Microbispora sp. ZYX-F-249: one gene and its partner. The protein of the gene in region 1 interacts with the protein of each later gene in a pairwise test. Links are inferred from orthologs where the notes say so. Each region holds a gene or a part of one and is shown on either strand. Other genes may lie near its edges.

Region 1 (7,665 bases):
CCGCCGCCCTGGCGCGGCTCCTCCTGGGTGGGGGCGGGCGCGCTAGTCGGCTGCTCGGTGGCCGCCCCGGCGGTGGGGGCCGTGGCCGCCTGCTCCTCGGCCGGGGCAGCGTCCTTCCCTCCGGCCTTCCCACCGGCCTGTTCGCCGGGCTGGGCGTCGATCGACACGCGCGACGGGTGCGGGGAGGCGGTCCCCCTGGAGCCGGAGTCCTGCGTACGGGGCCGATCGGCGCGCGAGGGCGCGGGCGACGCGGCCGGCTCCGAGGTCCCGGACGTCGCGGGCCGGGACCGTTCGGGCCGGGCTGTGGGAGCCTCACTGGGCGCCTGGCTCGGCACGTCGCCGGGCCCCTCGCTCACCTCGTCGGCCGGCGTGTCCGTGGGCGCGTCGGCGGCCGGCGAGGCCGGCGCGGTCGCGGCCGGGCCGGCCCCGGCGGCGCAGGACGCCCCGTCCGCGCAGTCCGCTCCGGACGGCTGGCCGACCCACAGCGCCAGCGCCCAGATCGCGCCCAGGACCCCGGCGGCGATCAGGCCCGTCCGCAGCAGCAGCCCGCCGCGCCGCGGCCCCTCGGTCTCGTCCTCCTCGGGATCGGGGGCGTTGCGCCAGCCGGAGCCGAGGAAGCCGCGCGGATCGGTGTCGCCCTCGCTCACCGGATCCTCCGACCCGAACTGAGCGGTGCGCCCGGCGGCGTAGTAGTCATCCTGGTCGGCGTGGTCGGCGGGGGTCAGCGCGGGCTGGTCCGGCCGCCAGTCCTCCGACAGCACGTCGCCCCGGTCGCCCGGCGCGGCGCCGAGAGCCTGGTCATCGTGCTCCTCGGACCAGAACCGGTCTCCCTCCCCGCCGTGCCGGCCTTCGCCGGTGATGTACGGCCGGCTGAGCGAGCCGTCCTGCTCGTAGGCGTCCTCGGTGGCCGGGTCGCGCATGAAGGTCCTTCCTCGGTGGGCTTTTGGGTCATGTCCCAATAGCGTCCGTTCCTAGCACTTGTCGACACGTCCTGTCTGGAAATTTCACAACAATCGCTGGGAGCCGGCTTGTCATCGGCACAACAACCCCGCAAACCCATCGGACTTGACGGGATTGCTGGAACGGTCTTGAATATCGACTAAACCGACTGACTTGGTAGGATTCTCTCGGAATAGAGGACACGGCATGAGAGTGCGCGGGCTCGGGGCCATCGCAGCCGCCGTCATGGCGACGACCACCCTGGTCACCGCCTGCGGGGGAGACAGCGACGCCGGCGGGGGCGACGGCGGAGGCGGCAAGGTCCGGTTGGCGCTGGTCGCCTACTCCACCCCCCAGGCGGCGTTCGAGGACATCATCAAGGCGTTCCAGAAGACGCCCGAGGGCAAGAACATCACCTTCACCCAGTCGTTCGGCGCGTCCGGCGACCAGAGCCGCGCCGTGGCGAACGGCCTCAAGGCGGACATCGTCGAGTTCTCCCTGGAGACCGACATCACCCGGCTCGTGAAGGCCGGCATCGTCGCGGAGGACTGGAACTCCGGTCCCACCGGGGGGATCCTCACGAAGTCCGTCGTCGTCATCGGCACCCGCAAGGGCAACCCCAAGGGCCTCAAGACCTGGGACGACCTCGTCAAGCCCGAGGTCGAGGTCATCACGCCCAACCCGTTCACCTCCGGTGCCGCCCGCTGGAACCTCCTCGCGGGTTACGGCTACAAGTCGAGCAAGGGCGCCGACCAGGCCGCCGGGCTCACGTACCTCGACGCGCTGCTCAAGAACGTGCCGGTCCAGGACGACAGCGGCCGCAAGGCGCTGCAGACCTTCACCGGCGGCAAGGGCGACGCGCTCCTCACGTACGAGAACGAGGCCATCTTCGCCCAGCAGAACGGCCAGGAGCTGGACTACGTCATTCCGGACTCGACGCTCCTGATCGAGAACCCGGTGGCCGTGACCAAGAACAGCGCCCACCCCGCGGAGGCCGCGGCCTTCCTCAAGTACCTCTACTCGGTCGAGGCTCAGACGATCTTCGCCAAGAACGGCTACCGCCCGGTCGTCGACGGCGTGACCGGTTTCGACTGGCCCGCCCCGCCGCAGCTGTTCACGATCCGGGACCTCGGTGGCTGGGACAAGATCACGACCGAGTTCTTCGACGCGAAGACCGGCAAGGTCGCGGAGATCGAACGCAAGCTCGGCGTGGCGACAGAGAAGTGACGACGGAGAAGTGAGACGGTCACGCGTGGCCGGCGGCACCGCCGCCGGCCTCGGCATCGCGGTCCTGTATCTGAGCCTCATCGTGCTGATCCCGCTGGCCGCCGTGGTCTGGCGCTCGGCGGACGAGGGGCCCGGATACTTCTGGCGCTCGGTCACCACCCCCGACGCCTGGGCCGCGCTCACCCTGACCATCGGCGCCTCGGCGCTCGTCGCCCTGGTCAACCTGGTCATGGGCACGGTCATCGCCTGGGTGCTGGTCCGCGACCGATTCCCCGGCCGGGCCGTGCTGGACACGATCATCGACCTGCCGTTCGCGCTGCCGACCATCGTCGCCGGTCTCGTCCTGCTCGCGTTGTACGGCCCGCAGTCCCCCCTCGGGATCAACCTGGCCTACAGCAGGGCCGGAGTCGTGCTGGCGCTGATGTTCGTCACGCTGCCGTTCGTCGTCCGTACGGTGCAGCCGGTCCTGCTGGAGCTCGACACGGAGATGGAGCAGGCGGCGGCCTCGCTCGGCGCGAAGCCGTTCCAGACCTTCCGCCGGATCATCCTGCCGAACCTGATCCCCGCGATGCTGTCGGGCACCGCCCTCGCCTTCACCCGGGCGATCGCCGAGTTCGGCTCGACCGTGCTCATCTCGGGCAACCTGCCGTTCAAGACGCAGGTCGCGGCGGTGAACATCTTCAGCCAGATCGAGGGTGACAACACCACGGGCGCGGCCGCGATCTCGACGGTCCTGCTCGTCGTGGCCCTCGTGGCGCTGATCGCGCTCGACGTCCTGCAACGCTGGGGGAGCCGCCGTGGCTAAGCACGTCCTGCGCCTGGTCGCGGTCGTCTACGTCCTGTTCCTGCTGATCCTGCCCGTGGGGCTGATCGTCTGGCGGACCTTCGGCGACGGGCTCGGCCCGTTCGCCGAGGCGCTGACCTCCCCGTCGGCCCTGCACGCGTTCAAGGTGACGCTCACGGTCGCCGGGTGGGCCGTCGTGGCGAACACGATCTTCGGGGTCGGCGCCGCACTGCTGCTCGTCCGGCACGAGTTCCCCGGCAAGCGGCTGCTGGGGGCGTTCATCGACCTGCCGATGGCCGTCTCGCCGGTCGTCGTCGGGCTCGCGCTCGTCCTCGTGTACGGACGCTTCGCCCCCGTCGGCGGCCTCCTGGAGAGCTGGGGAATCCAGGTGATCTTCTCCACCCCCGGCATGGTGCTTGCCACGGTGTTCGTGGCGCTGCCGCTCGTCGTGCGTGCCATCGTGCCGGTCCTGGAGGAGCTCGGCGACGAGCAGGAGCAGGCCGCGCACACGCTGGGCGCCGGCCGCCTCCAGGTGTTCGCCCGCATCACGCTGCCCGGCATCCGCTGGGCCCTCGCCTACGGGGTGGTGCTCTGCCTGGCCCGTTCGCTCGGCGAGTACGGCGCGGTCGCGGTGGTTTCCGGCCGCCTCGTGGACCAGACCCAGACGCTGACCCTGTTCGTCGAGGAGCGGTTCCAGAACTTCGACCAGCCGGCCGCGTTCGCCGCCGCCACGGCCCTCGCCCTGATCGCCGTGGTCACCCTGCTGCTCACCAAGCTCCTGCGCCCGAAGGATCGGTCTCATGGCAATTGAGGTACGCGACGTGAACAAGTCGTTCGGGGCCACGCCGGTCCTGCGCGACGTGTCGCTGGACGTCGCCGCGGGGTCGCTCACCGCGCTGCTCGGCCCGAGCGGCGGGGGCAAGTCGACGCTGCTGCGGGTGATCGCCGGTCTGGAACGGCCCGACACCGGCGCGGTCCGGATCTCCGGCGTAGACGCCACCCGGCTGTCCCCGCAGCGGCGCAACGTCGGCTTCGTGTTCCAGCACTACGCCGCCTTCAAGCACCTCACGGTCTTCCGCAACGTGGCCTTCGGGCTGGAGATCCGCAAGCGGCCCAAGGACGAGATCCGCAAGCGGGTGATGGAGCTGCTGGAGCTGGTCCACCTGGAGAAACTGGCCGACCGCTACCCGTCCCAGCTGTCGGGAGGCCAGCGCCAGCGCATGGCCCTGGCCCGGGCGCTCGCGGTGGAGCCCGAGGTGCTGCTGCTGGACGAGCCGTTCGGCGCCCTGGACGCGCAGGTGCGCAAGGAGTTGCGGGCGTGGCTGCGCCGGCTGCACGACGAGGTCCACGTCACCACCGTGTTCGTCACCCACGACCAGGAGGAGGCCATCGAGGTCGCCGACACGATCGTGGTGCTGGCCGGGGGCGAGGTCGTGCAGGCCGGCAGCCCCGGCGAGGTGTACGACAACCCGGCCAACCCGTTCGTCATGCGCTTCCTGGGCCCGGTCACCGAGCTCGGCGGCAACCTGGTCCGCCCGCACGACATCGAGATCAGCCAGGACCCCGTCGAGGGCGGCTCGCCCGCCGTGGTCTCCCGCGTCGTACGGCTCGGCTTCGAGGTGCGCGTGGAGGTGGAGATCGGCGGGCAGGACGCGTGGGTCCAGGTGACGCGGGAGCAGGCCGACCGGCTCGGTCTCGGGCCGGGCGACACCGTGCACCTGCGGCCCGCGCCCGGCGCCCGGTCCCTGGCCCTCGCGCTGTGACGGACACAATGACGGACGCTGTGTGAGCCATGCGGCTTTCCGTACGGACCCAGTACGCCCTGCGCGCCGCCGCCGAACTGGCCGCGGCGGCGCCGGGGCCGGTTCCGGCCGAGCGGATCGCGGCCGCGCAGCGCATTCCGCGGCGGTTCCTCGACAACATCCTGCTGCAGATGCGGCGGGCCGGCCTCATCAACAGCCAGCGCGGGCCCGACGGCGGCTACTGGCTCGCGCGGCCCGCCGAGCAGATCACGCTCGCCGACGTCGTGTTCATCATGGAGGGGGCGCCGCAGGACAGCGAGGGTTTCCACGGCGTCGCCGAACCGCTGGGATACGTCTGGACGGCGCTGCGCGACCACGAGCAGGCGACGCTCACCGAGGTCACACTCGCCCACATCGCGACGGGAGCGCTGCCACCCCTCTGACGGCGCCCCTCTGATCCCGGTTTGTGCAAGACTCCGCTATGGGTACTGCTGGGCAGCTCATCGTCGGGCGATACCGGCTGGTCCGCGCCCTCGGCCACGGCCGCGCCGGGCTGGTGTGGGAGGGCCGCGACACGCTGCTCGACCGGCCCGTCGCGATCCGCGAGATCCTGCTGCCCCCCGATCTGAGCGAGACCGCGCGGCTGCGGCTCGTCCAGCGGATCTCCCGCGAGGTCCGCCAGGCCGAACGGCTGCGCCATCCCCACATCGCCGCCGTCCACGACGTCGCCGAAGAGAACGACACGCCGTACGTCGTGACGGAACTGGTTCCCTCGCGCTCACTCGACGGGGTGGTCTCCGGCGACGGGCCCCTGCCCGCCGCCGAGGCCGCGCGCATCGCCCGCGCGGTGCTGTCCGCGCTCACGCACGCCCACGCGGACGGCGTACGGCACGGCGACGTCCGGCCGGCCAACGTGCTCCTCGCGCACGACGGGCGGGTGCTGCTCGCCGACTTCGGCGTGTCGATCCCGGCCACCGACCCGGCGTTCGCCCGCGCTCCGGAGACCGGCGACCGGGGGCCCCGGACGTACCTCGCCCCCGAACGGGCCGCCGGCGGCCCGCGCACGGTCGCCGCCGACCTGTGGTCGCTGGGCGCCACCCTCCACCTGGCCGTCACCGGCCGGCCGCCGTCCGTCCCTCCGGGACCGCTCGAGGAGACGCCCGAGGAGCTCCGCGCGGTGCTGACCGGGCTGCTGGCCCGGGAGCCCCGGCGGCGGATCGACGCGGAGACCGCCGACCGCCTGCTCGCCGAGGTCGAACCGCCCGCCCCGGACCGGCCCGTACGCCGGGGGCCCGGCCGTACCCGGCTCCTCACCGGACTGGCGGCGGGCGTCCTGGTCGCGTGCGCGGTAGGGGGATGGGCGGTGCTGCGGCCCGGCGGTCACGAAGGCCGGGCCGGGACCGGGGCGGTCGCCTCCCCCGTCTCCCCGTCGGCGTCCGTCACTTCGCCGGCGTCCGTCACTTCGCCGGCGTCCGGCCGGCGGCTGAAGCTGAGGTGGCACACGTCCGGCGCCGGGTGGCGGGCCGGCGTGCCCCGCGGCTGGACCCGTGAGGAGGGGCCGTACTCGACCTCGTGGCGCTCGCCGGACGGCGCGGCGGCGTTCACGGTGGAGGTGACCGCGCAGCGCGGCACCGACCCTCTGGCGGCGCTCGGCGAGGCGGAGGAGATTCTCCGCCCGGCCGCCAAGTCCTACCGGCGGTTCCGGCTCGAGTCCGTGAGCGACGAGCACGGTCCCGCCGCCGACTGGGAGTTCGCCTGGATTCCGCGCAAGGCGTCCGCCCGGGACCATCTGGCCAAGGGAGTGGAGTATCGCCAGTACCGCCGGGTGATCTCCACGGGCACGACGACGAGCGTGCTCACCTGGACCACCCCCGCCGCCGGGTGGGATGCCCTGCGGCCCACGCTCGCCAAGGTGCTCTCGCTCTTCCGACCGGCCTGAAATCCGCCCGCGCCGTTCCCTGCTGTGTCATGATGACGCACGAGTGAAAGTGACAACGGTTTTCATTTCATCTTGGGGGGCCGTATGCGAGTGGCGTTCGTCGGCAAGGGCGGAAGCGGCAAGACCACGCTGTCGTCGCTGTTCGCGAGATACGCGACGCGGAGAGGGCCGGTCGTCGCCATCGACGCCGACATCAACCAGCACCTCGGCCTGGCCCTGGGCCTGCCTGTGGACGCGGCCGAGCCACCGCCTCCGCTGGGCGGGATGCTCACCGAGATCAAGGACTACCTGCGCGGCGACAATCCGTTGATCCGCGACGCGGCCTCCATGGTCAAGACGACCCCGCCGGGGCGCGGCTCGCGGCTGATCCGGCTGGACGACCCGTTCTTCCCGTCCCGCCGTGTCGAGGGCGTCTCGCTCATGGTCACCGGCCCGTTCGAGGAGGACGACCTCGGCGTCGCCTGCTACCACTCCAAGCTCGGCGCGGTCGAGCTCTACCTCAACCACCTGGTCGACGGCCCCGGCGAGTACGTCGTGGTGGACATGACCGCCGGGGCGGACTCCTTCGCCTCCGGGTTGTTCACCCGGTTCGACCTCACGATCCTGGTCGCCGAGCCGACCCGGCAGGGCGTGAGCGTCTACCGGCAGTATCGCGACCACGCCGCCGGGTTCGACGTCCAGATCGCCGTCGTGGGCAACAAGGTCCACTCGCCGGAGGACGTCGGCTTCCTCCGCGAGCACGTCGGCGACGACCTGCTGACCTGGTTCGGCCACTCCCCCGCCATCCGCGGCATGGAGCAGGGCCGGCCGTTCACGCTCGACGACCTGGAGCCCGCCGGCCGCCAGGCCCTCGCCACCCTGCTCGACCGGCTCGACGCGCAGCCCAAGGACTGGCCGAAGTTCGGCAGGCAGGCGGCCGAATTCCACCTCAGGAACGCCCACGCGTGGGCGAACCGCGCCACCGGACAGGACCTGGCCGCACAGATCGACCCCGGCTTCGTGTACGGCCCCGCCGTCGCCACCCAATGAACGTG
Region 2 (7,485 bases), on another replicon or contig:
CGATCCTGACCCGCCTGGCCACGCGGGTCGCCTGGATCCCGCTCGGCTACATCGGCCTTCGGGTCATCGTCGCCGCCCTGGAGGAATGGCAGCGCAAGGCGGAGATGTCCGCCGACCGCGGCGGCCTGCTCGCCGGGCAGGACCCCGACGCCGCGCTGCGGGCGCTCATGAAGCTCGCCGGCGGCTCGCGCCTGCACGAGATGAACATCGAGGCGTTCCTCGACCAGGCCAGGGAGTACGACACCGCCGGCGACGTGCGGGACGGTCTGCTGAAGGTCCTCAACATGCTCGGCACCACCCACCCCTTCGCGGTGACCCGGGTCGCCGAGCTCGACCGGTGGCGTCGCAGCGGCGAGTACGAGCGCATCATCGCGGGCGACTACCCCCGGCGGGAGGACGACGCCAACGCCAAGATCACCGAAGAGATCAAGGCGGCGGCCAACTCCTACCGCGAGTCCTGGGCCCAGTCGCAGGACCCGTTCATCGGCGTGCTGCGCGACGTCGCCGAGGGCGCGGTCAACGCCGGCGAGCGTATCTTCAACCGCTTCGCCCGCCGCGAGAACTGACCCCGGGACGCGCCCGCGGGCTGCCCGCGGCCGTCAGAAAGAAGGCCGTCAGAAGAAGAAGGCCAGGGCGCGCACGGCCGCCGCGCAGAGCGCGACGAAGCCGCCCAGGACGGCGAGCGCGCGCAGGCCCTCCCGCCGCAGGCCGGGAATGGCCGCTCCCGCGCGCTCGATCTCCCGTCCGATGATCGCGCCGCTGACGACGCCGAACGCGACGCCGGCGATGGTGACGGGCACGGGCCGCGTCCACCACTCCGGCTCCAGCCGCGCCCCCGAGCCCGCCCACAGCGCCGCGAACGCCGCCGCGGCGGCGGGCAGCCCCGGCCACGCGGCGGCCGACAGCAGCGAGCCCGCGAGCGTGAGCGGGAACGCCAGCGCGCGCAGGAGTGCGCGGGCGCGGCCGGGCCTGCGGCCGCGCACCAGCCAGTGGCTGGTCCACACGGCCCTGGTCACCACGGCGAAGGCCGCCGTGATCGCGAAGGTCGCGAGCGGGTAGATCACCGACGCCACCACGCACGGGACGGCCAGCAGGGCGACCAGGACCAGGGCGGCGTTCCCGGTGGGGATGCCGAGCGCCCCCTCGGGCGCGTGGGTGTCCGCGCGGCCGCCGGCGGACCTGGCCTGTGCGCCCGTCCCGCCGCGCCCACGTGGACGCTCCGCGGCCTGGCCCTTTGCCGCCGGGTCCGCGGTCTGCCCCGTCGCCGTACGGGCGGGCGCCTCCGCGCGGACCCGCGCGACCGCCTCCGCCCCGACCCTGTCGGCGGCGCGATCGGCGCTCCTGTCGGCCCTGTCGGCCGCCCTGTCGGTGACACGGTCGGTGACGCGGTCGGTGACACGGTCGGCGGCGGACGTCTCGCTGACCCGGGCGAGCCGGGACAGGCGGTCGGCCAGCAGGGCCGCGGTGGGACGGCGGGCCGGGTCGCGGTGCAGCGCCGCCCGCACCAGCGGCAGCAGGGCCGCGGGGACCCCCACGAGATCGGCCTTGCCGTTGAGCACGGCGTACATCTGCGACTCCGCCGTGCCCCGCCCGAAGGTCGGCCGTCCGGTGGCGGCGAACGCCACGGTGGCGGCCCAGCCGTGGACGTCGGCGGGCTCCCCCACCGTCTCGTCCGAGAACACCTCGGGAGCGCAGTAGCCGGGCGTGCCGAGGAACGCGCCGGTCATCGTGACCCGCGTCGCGTCGAGCACCTGGGCGATGCCGAAGTCGATCAGCACCGGCCCGTCCTCGCCCAGCAGGACGTTGGCCGGCTTGACGTCGCGGTGCACGACCCCGGCCGCGTGGATGATCGCCAGCGCGGCCGCGAGGCCCTGCGCCAGCGCGATGAGCCGGGACTCCTGCAGCGGCCCGCGCCGCCGTACGGCGTCGAGGAGGTTCTCCCCCTCGATGTACTCCATCACGAGGTACGGCCGGTCGCCGGACAGGTCGGCGTCGAGCACCTGGGCGACGTACGGGCTCTCGACCCGGCGCAGCGCCCGGACCTCGCGTTCGAGTCGTAATCGGGCGTCCGGGTCGTGCTCGATGGGGTCGCGGAGCATCTTGACCGCGACGCTGTCGCCCCGGCGGCCGACGGCGAGGTACACCTCACCCATGCCACCCCGGCCCAGCCGCTCCTGCAGCGCGTAGGGGCCGACCCGACCAAGACGTCCAGCCATAGGAGCGCCAACCATAGCGGCCCGGGCGCCCGAATCGGCGGAGGCGCGCCGTCGAGGCCCCATACAAGCCGTTGCCAACCGGCTCACAAGCGCGCCCCGGCAGTCTGTCCACGACGACGACGGCCGGACCGCAGGGCCCGCGCTCCCCATCGGCGAGACGAAGACAGATGAACGATGACTGACTCCTCCGGCGCGATCACCGTCGTGATCGCCGACGATCACCCCCTGTACGTCGAGGGGATCCGGTCCGCCCTGCAGCAGGAAGCCGCGCACGCGGACGGCCTCTCCGTCGCCGCCACGGCCTGCGACGACCTCGACGCCCTCCGCCTGTGCGTACGGCTGTCGCCGCGGGTGCTGCTGGCCGACCTGGCCATGCTGGACGGGCTCGACTCCCTGCGCCGCCGCTGCCCGTCCGTACGGGTGCTCGCGCTGGGCGACGACGACGGGGAGGCGGGCTTCCTGGGCGCGCTGCGCGCCGGCGCGTACGGCTACCTGCTGAAGGACTCGCAGCCCGCGGAGATCGCGGCGGCGGTCCGGTCCGTGGCGCTCGGGCAGATGGTTTTCGGCGGCGGGCTGGCGCCCCGGCTCCTCGGCCGTCTCACCACGCCGCCGTCCCGCAGCCCGTTTCCCGGCCTCACCCAGAGGGAGCACGAGATCCTGGAGCGGCTGGCCGACGGCAGGTCCAACGCCGAGATCGCCCGCGAGCTGTGCCTGGCCACCAAGACCGTGCGCAACCACGTGAGCAACGTGCTGGCGAAGCTGGAGGCGCCGAGCCGGGTGGACGCCGCCCTGCGGGCCAGGGACGCGGGCCTCGGCTCGCGTCCCGTGCTCACGCGCGTCTGAGCGTCACCCGCGGATGTGCCCCTCGCCGGTGTAGATCCACTTCGTGGAGGTGAGCTCCGGCAGCCCCATCGGGCCGCGGGCGTGCAGCTTCTGGGTGGAGATGCCGATCTCCGCCCCGAAGCCGAACTCCCCGCCGTCGGTGAAGCGGGTCGAGGCGTTCACCGCGACCGCCGCCGAGTCCACGGTCGCCACGAACCTGCGGGCGGCCTGCTGGGAACGGGTCACGATGGCGTCGGTGTGGGCCGAGCCGTACGTGCGGATGTGCGCGACGGCGTCGTCCAGCGAGTCGACCACGGCGGCGGCGATGTCGAGGGAGAGGTACTCGGTGGTGAAGTCCTCCTCGGTGGCGGCCACGACGTCGGCGCCGTAGGCCCGCACCCGCTCGTCCCCGTGGACGGTGACGCCCGCGTCCTTCAGCGCCGTCAGCGCCTTGGGGACGAACTCGTCGGCGATGGCCGAGTGCACGAGGAGCGTCTCGGCCGCGTTGCACACCGAGGGCCGCTGCGCCTTGGCGTTCACCAGGATCTTGAGGGCGGTGTCGACGTCCGCGTCGGCGTCCACGTACACGTGGCAGTTGCCCACGCCGGTCTCGATGACCGGCACGGTCGACTCCTCGACCACGCTGTTGATCAGCGAGGCGCCGCCGCGCGGAATCAGCACGTCGACCAGGCCGCGGGCGCGCATCAGATGCTTGACCGACTCGCGGGTCCGGCCCGGCACGAGCTGCACGGCGTCCGCCGGCACCTCGGTCGCCGCCAGCGCCTGCTGCATGACGCGCACCAGCGCCGTGTTGGAGGAGTACGCGCTGGACGACCCGCGCAGCAGCACGCCGTTGCCGCTCTTGAGGCACAGCGCGGCCGCGTCCACGGTCACGTTGGGCCGGCCCTCGTAGATGATGCCGATGACACCGAGGGGCACCCGCACCTGACGCAACTCCAGGCCGTTGGGCAGCGTGCCGCCGCGCACGACCTCGCCGACCGGGTCGGGCAGGTCCGCCACCTGGCGGACGGCCGCCGCGATCGTGGCGATCCGGCCGGCGTCGAGCCGCAGCCGGTCGATCATCGCCTCCGAGGTGCCGTTCTCCCTGGCGCGGTCCACGTCCGCGGCGTTGGCCGCGACGATCTCGTCCGTGGCGGCCTCGAGGGCGTCGGCCACGGCCCGCAGCGCCGCGTCCTTCGGCGCGCGCGGCATCGGCGCGAGCACCGTCGCGGCGTCCCTCGCCGCCCGCGCGACCTTCAGAAATTCCTCTGCCTCAGACATTGCCTCGCGCTCCGTCACTTGTGGTGGTGGACAGGCTCCAATATCACGATGTCGTCCCGGTGGATCAGCTCGCGCTCGTACTCCGGGCCGAGTGTGCTGGCGAGCTCCCGGGTGGAGCGGCCGAGCAGGTCGGGGATCTCCCCCGCGTCATAGTTGACCAGACCCCGGGCGACGACGGCTCCCGACGGCGCGCACAGGTCGACCGGGTCGCCCGCGGCGAAGTCGCCCTCGACCTTCTCGACGCCCGCGGGCAGCAGCGACTTGCGCCGCCCGACCACGGCCTCGACCGCGCCGGCGTCCAGGTGCAGGCGGCCCCGGCCGGTCGTGGCGTGGGCGAGCCACAGCAGCCGGGTGCCGGGGTGCCGGCCCCCCGGGTGGAAGCAGGTGCCGATGTCGGCCCCCGCGAGCGCCTGCGCCGCGTGCGCCGCCGCGGTGAGCACGACCGGGACGCCCGCCCCGGTCGCGATGCGGGCCGCCTCCACCTTGGTGATCATGCCGCCGGTGCCGACCCGGCCGGAGGTGCCCAGCTCGACGCCTTCCAGGTCCTCGGGACCCCGGACCTCGGCGATGCGGGTGGCGCCGTCCTTGCGCGGGTCGCCGTCGTACAACGCGTCGACGTCCGACAGCAGCACCAGCCCGTCGGCGTGGGTGAGATGGGCCACCAGCGCCGCGAGCCGGTCGTTGTCCCCGAACCGGATCTCGTCGGTGGCGACCGTGTCGTTCTCGTTCACGACGGGCACGATGCCGAGCTCCAGCAGCCGGGCCAGCGCCCGCTGGGCGTTGCGGTGGTGGATGCGGCGCATCATGTCGTCGGCCGTCAGCAGCACCTGCCCCACCCGCAGGCCGTACCTCGCGAAGGACGAGGTGTAGCGGGCGACCAGCACGCCCTGCCCGACCGAGGCGGCCGCCTGCTGGGTCGCCAGGTCCTTGGGCCGGTCGCGCAGCCCCAGCGGCCCGAGCCCGGCGGCGATCGCGCCGGACGACACGAGCACGATCTGCGTGCCGGCCTTGCGCCGCGCCGCCAGCACGTCGACCAGCGCGTCCACCCGGTCGACGTCGATCGTGCCGCGGGACGTCGTCAGCGACGACGACCCCACCTTGACCACCAGCCGCGCGGCCTCGCGGATCCGTTCCCTGCCTGTCACGCCTTCTCCCACTCCGGCTCCCCGATCAGCCGAGCCTCGCGTCGCTGCCACGCGGGCCCATCGTCGCCTCCGTGCCCTGCGACGGCTGCCAGTCGAAGACGTAGCCGCCCTCCATCGAGCCGATGATCACCTCGGCGCCGGCCGTCGCACCGGCCTTGATCAGCGCCTCCTCGACCCCGAGCCGTTCGAGGCGGTCGGCCAGGTAGCCGACGGCCTCGTCGTTGGAGAAGTCGGTCTGCCGGATCCACCGCTCGGGCTTCTCACCGGTCACCTGGAAGCGGTTCTCGTCGACGCGCCGCACCGAGAACCCGGTCTCGCCGAGCTGCCTGGGCCGGATGACCAGCCGCGTGGGCTCCTCGACCGGAGCCTGCGCCCGGGCCGCCGCCACCATCTCCGCCATCGCGAACGCCAGGGACCGCAGACCCTCGTGGCTGGCCGCGGAGATCTCGAAGACGCGCAGGCCGCGCTCCTCCAGCATGGGCGTGACGATGTCGGCCAGATCCCGGCCGTCGGGCACGTCCACCTTGTTCAGCGCGACCAGCCGCGGCCGGTCCTGCAGCGACCCGTACGCCGCGAGCTCGGCCTCGATCACCTCGTAGTCGGTGACCGGGTCGCGCCCGGGCTCGATCGTCGCGCAGTCGAGCACGTGCACGATCGTCGAGCAGCGCTCGACGTGCCGCAGGAACTCGTGGCCGAGGCCCCGGCCCTCGGACGCCCCCGGGATGAGCCCCGGCACGTCGGCGACCGTGAAGACGGTCTCACCCGCCGTCACCACGCCGAGGTTGGGGATGAGCGTCGTGAACGGATAGTCAGCGATCTTGGGCCGGGCCGCGGAGAGCGCCGCGATCAGGGACGACTTGCCCGCGTTGGGGAACCCGACCAGCGCCACGTCGGCGACCGTCTTGAGTTCGAGCACGATCTCGGCCTCGTCGCCCGGCTCGCCGAGCAGCGCGAAACCCGGCGCCTTGCGCTTGGCGTTGGCCAGCGCGGCGTTGCCGAGACCGCCGAAGCCGCCCTGCGCGGCGACGTACCGGGTGCCGGCGCCGACCAGGTCGACCAGCACCTCGCCGGTCCTGGCGTCCTTCACGACCGTGCCGTTGGGCACCGGAAGGACGATGTCCTCACCGTTGGCGCCGTCCCGGTTGGAGCCCATGCCCTGCTTGCCGTTGCCCGCGCGGCGGTGCGGCCGGTGGTGGTACTCCAGCAGGGTGGCCGTGTTGGGATCCACCTCCAGGACGACGTCGCCGCCGCGTCCGCCGTTGCCGCCGTCGGGCCCGCCCAGCGGCTTGAACTTCTCCCGGTGGATGGAGGCGCAGCCGTTGCCCCCGTCACCCGCCTTGATATGCAGGACGACGTGGTCCACGAAGTCGGCCATCAGCCGCTCCCCCTAACTGCCGTATGAAAAAACGAATGAGGCGGACCGAATGCTCGATCCGCCTCATCGCGCTGCTTGCTGGTGTCCGGGGCGGATCTACTCCGCGGCCGGGACGATGCTCACCGCGCGGCGACCGCGCTTGGTGCCGAACTGCACCCGGCCGGTGGCCAGGGCGAACAGCGTGTCGTCGCCACCACGGCCGACGTTGTCGCCGGGGTGGAAGTGCGTGCCGCGCTGACGGACGATGATTTCGCCCGCGTTCACCAGCTGACCGCCGAAACGCTTCACACCGAGGCGCTGAGCGTTCGAGTCACGGCCGTTCCGGGTGGACGAGGCGCCCTTCTTGTGTGCCATGATTCACTCCCTTTCGGGGGTAAGCGGGGGTCGTCCCCCGGGAAAACTACTGTCCGGGGTTGATGCCGGTGACCTTGACCTGGGTGTACCGCTGGCGGTGACCCTGGCGCTTCTTGTATCCGGTCTTGTTCTTGTACTTCAGAATCCGGATCTTCGGGCCCTTGGTCTCGCCGAGGATCTCGGCGGTCACCTGGAACCGGGAAAGCGTGGCTGCGTCGGTGGTGACATCGCCGTCGTTGACGACGAGCACCGCCGGCAGCGACACCGAGGAGCCAACCTCTCCGGCGACCTT

What was found. Proteins that work in one complex are often made in the same cells at the same time.
Region 2: the proteins of AAH991_RS01485 (region 1) and AAH991_RS13115 interact in binary tests that used the Escherichia coli proteins (3 or more experiments, as listed by UniProt). The link is inferred for Microbispora sp. ZYX-F-249 from one-to-one orthologs.

What each region holds. Positions count from the first base shown.
Region 1 is NZ_JBDJAW010000001.1:335,993-343,657, forward strand. What follows is about bases 2,733-5,731. They hold AAH991_RS01485 (sulfate/molybdate ABC transporter ATP-binding protein), read left to right. Parts: upstream 2,733-3,750; coding sequence 3,751-4,713; downstream 4,714-5,731. Other genes in these bases: cysT (sulfate ABC transporter permease subunit CysT), read left to right, coding at 2,733-2,971; AAH991_RS01480 (sulfate ABC transporter permease subunit), read left to right, coding at 2,964-3,761; AAH991_RS01490 (RrF2 family transcriptional regulator), read left to right, coding at 4,743-5,135; AAH991_RS01495 (serine/threonine-protein kinase), read left to right, coding at 5,174-5,731. Outside these bases: AAH991_RS01465 (hypothetical protein), read right to left, coding at 1-920; AAH991_RS01470 (sulfate ABC transporter substrate-binding protein), read left to right, coding at 1,147-2,166; more of cysT, read left to right, coding at 2,177-2,732; more of AAH991_RS01495, read left to right, coding at 5,732-6,631; AAH991_RS01500 (ATP-binding protein), read left to right, coding at 6,716-7,660. UniProt on the Escherichia coli protein: Part of the ABC transporter complex CysAWTP involved in sulfate/thiosulfate import. Responsible for energy coupling to the transport system.
Region 2 is NZ_JBDJAW010000008.1:211,440-218,924, forward strand. The notes cover bases 2,192-5,010. They hold AAH991_RS13115 (glutamate-5-semialdehyde dehydrogenase), read right to left. Parts: upstream 4,320-5,010; coding sequence 3,063-4,319; downstream 2,192-3,062. Other genes in these bases: AAH991_RS13105 (serine/threonine-protein kinase), read right to left, coding at 2,192-2,216; AAH991_RS13110 (LuxR C-terminal-related transcriptional regulator), read left to right, coding at 2,391-3,059; proB (glutamate 5-kinase), read right to left, coding at 4,334-5,010. In the rest of the region: AAH991_RS13100 (M48 family metallopeptidase), read left to right, coding at 1-566; more of AAH991_RS13105, read right to left, coding at 615-2,191; more of proB, read right to left, coding at 5,011-5,464; GTPase ObgE, read right to left, coding at 5,490-6,839; rpmA (50S ribosomal protein L27), read right to left, coding at 6,936-7,193; rplU (50S ribosomal protein L21), read right to left, coding at 7,240-7,485. UniProt on the Escherichia coli protein: Catalyzes the NADPH-dependent reduction of L-glutamate 5-phosphate into L-glutamate 5-semialdehyde and phosphate. The product spontaneously undergoes cyclization to form 1-pyrroline-5-carboxylate.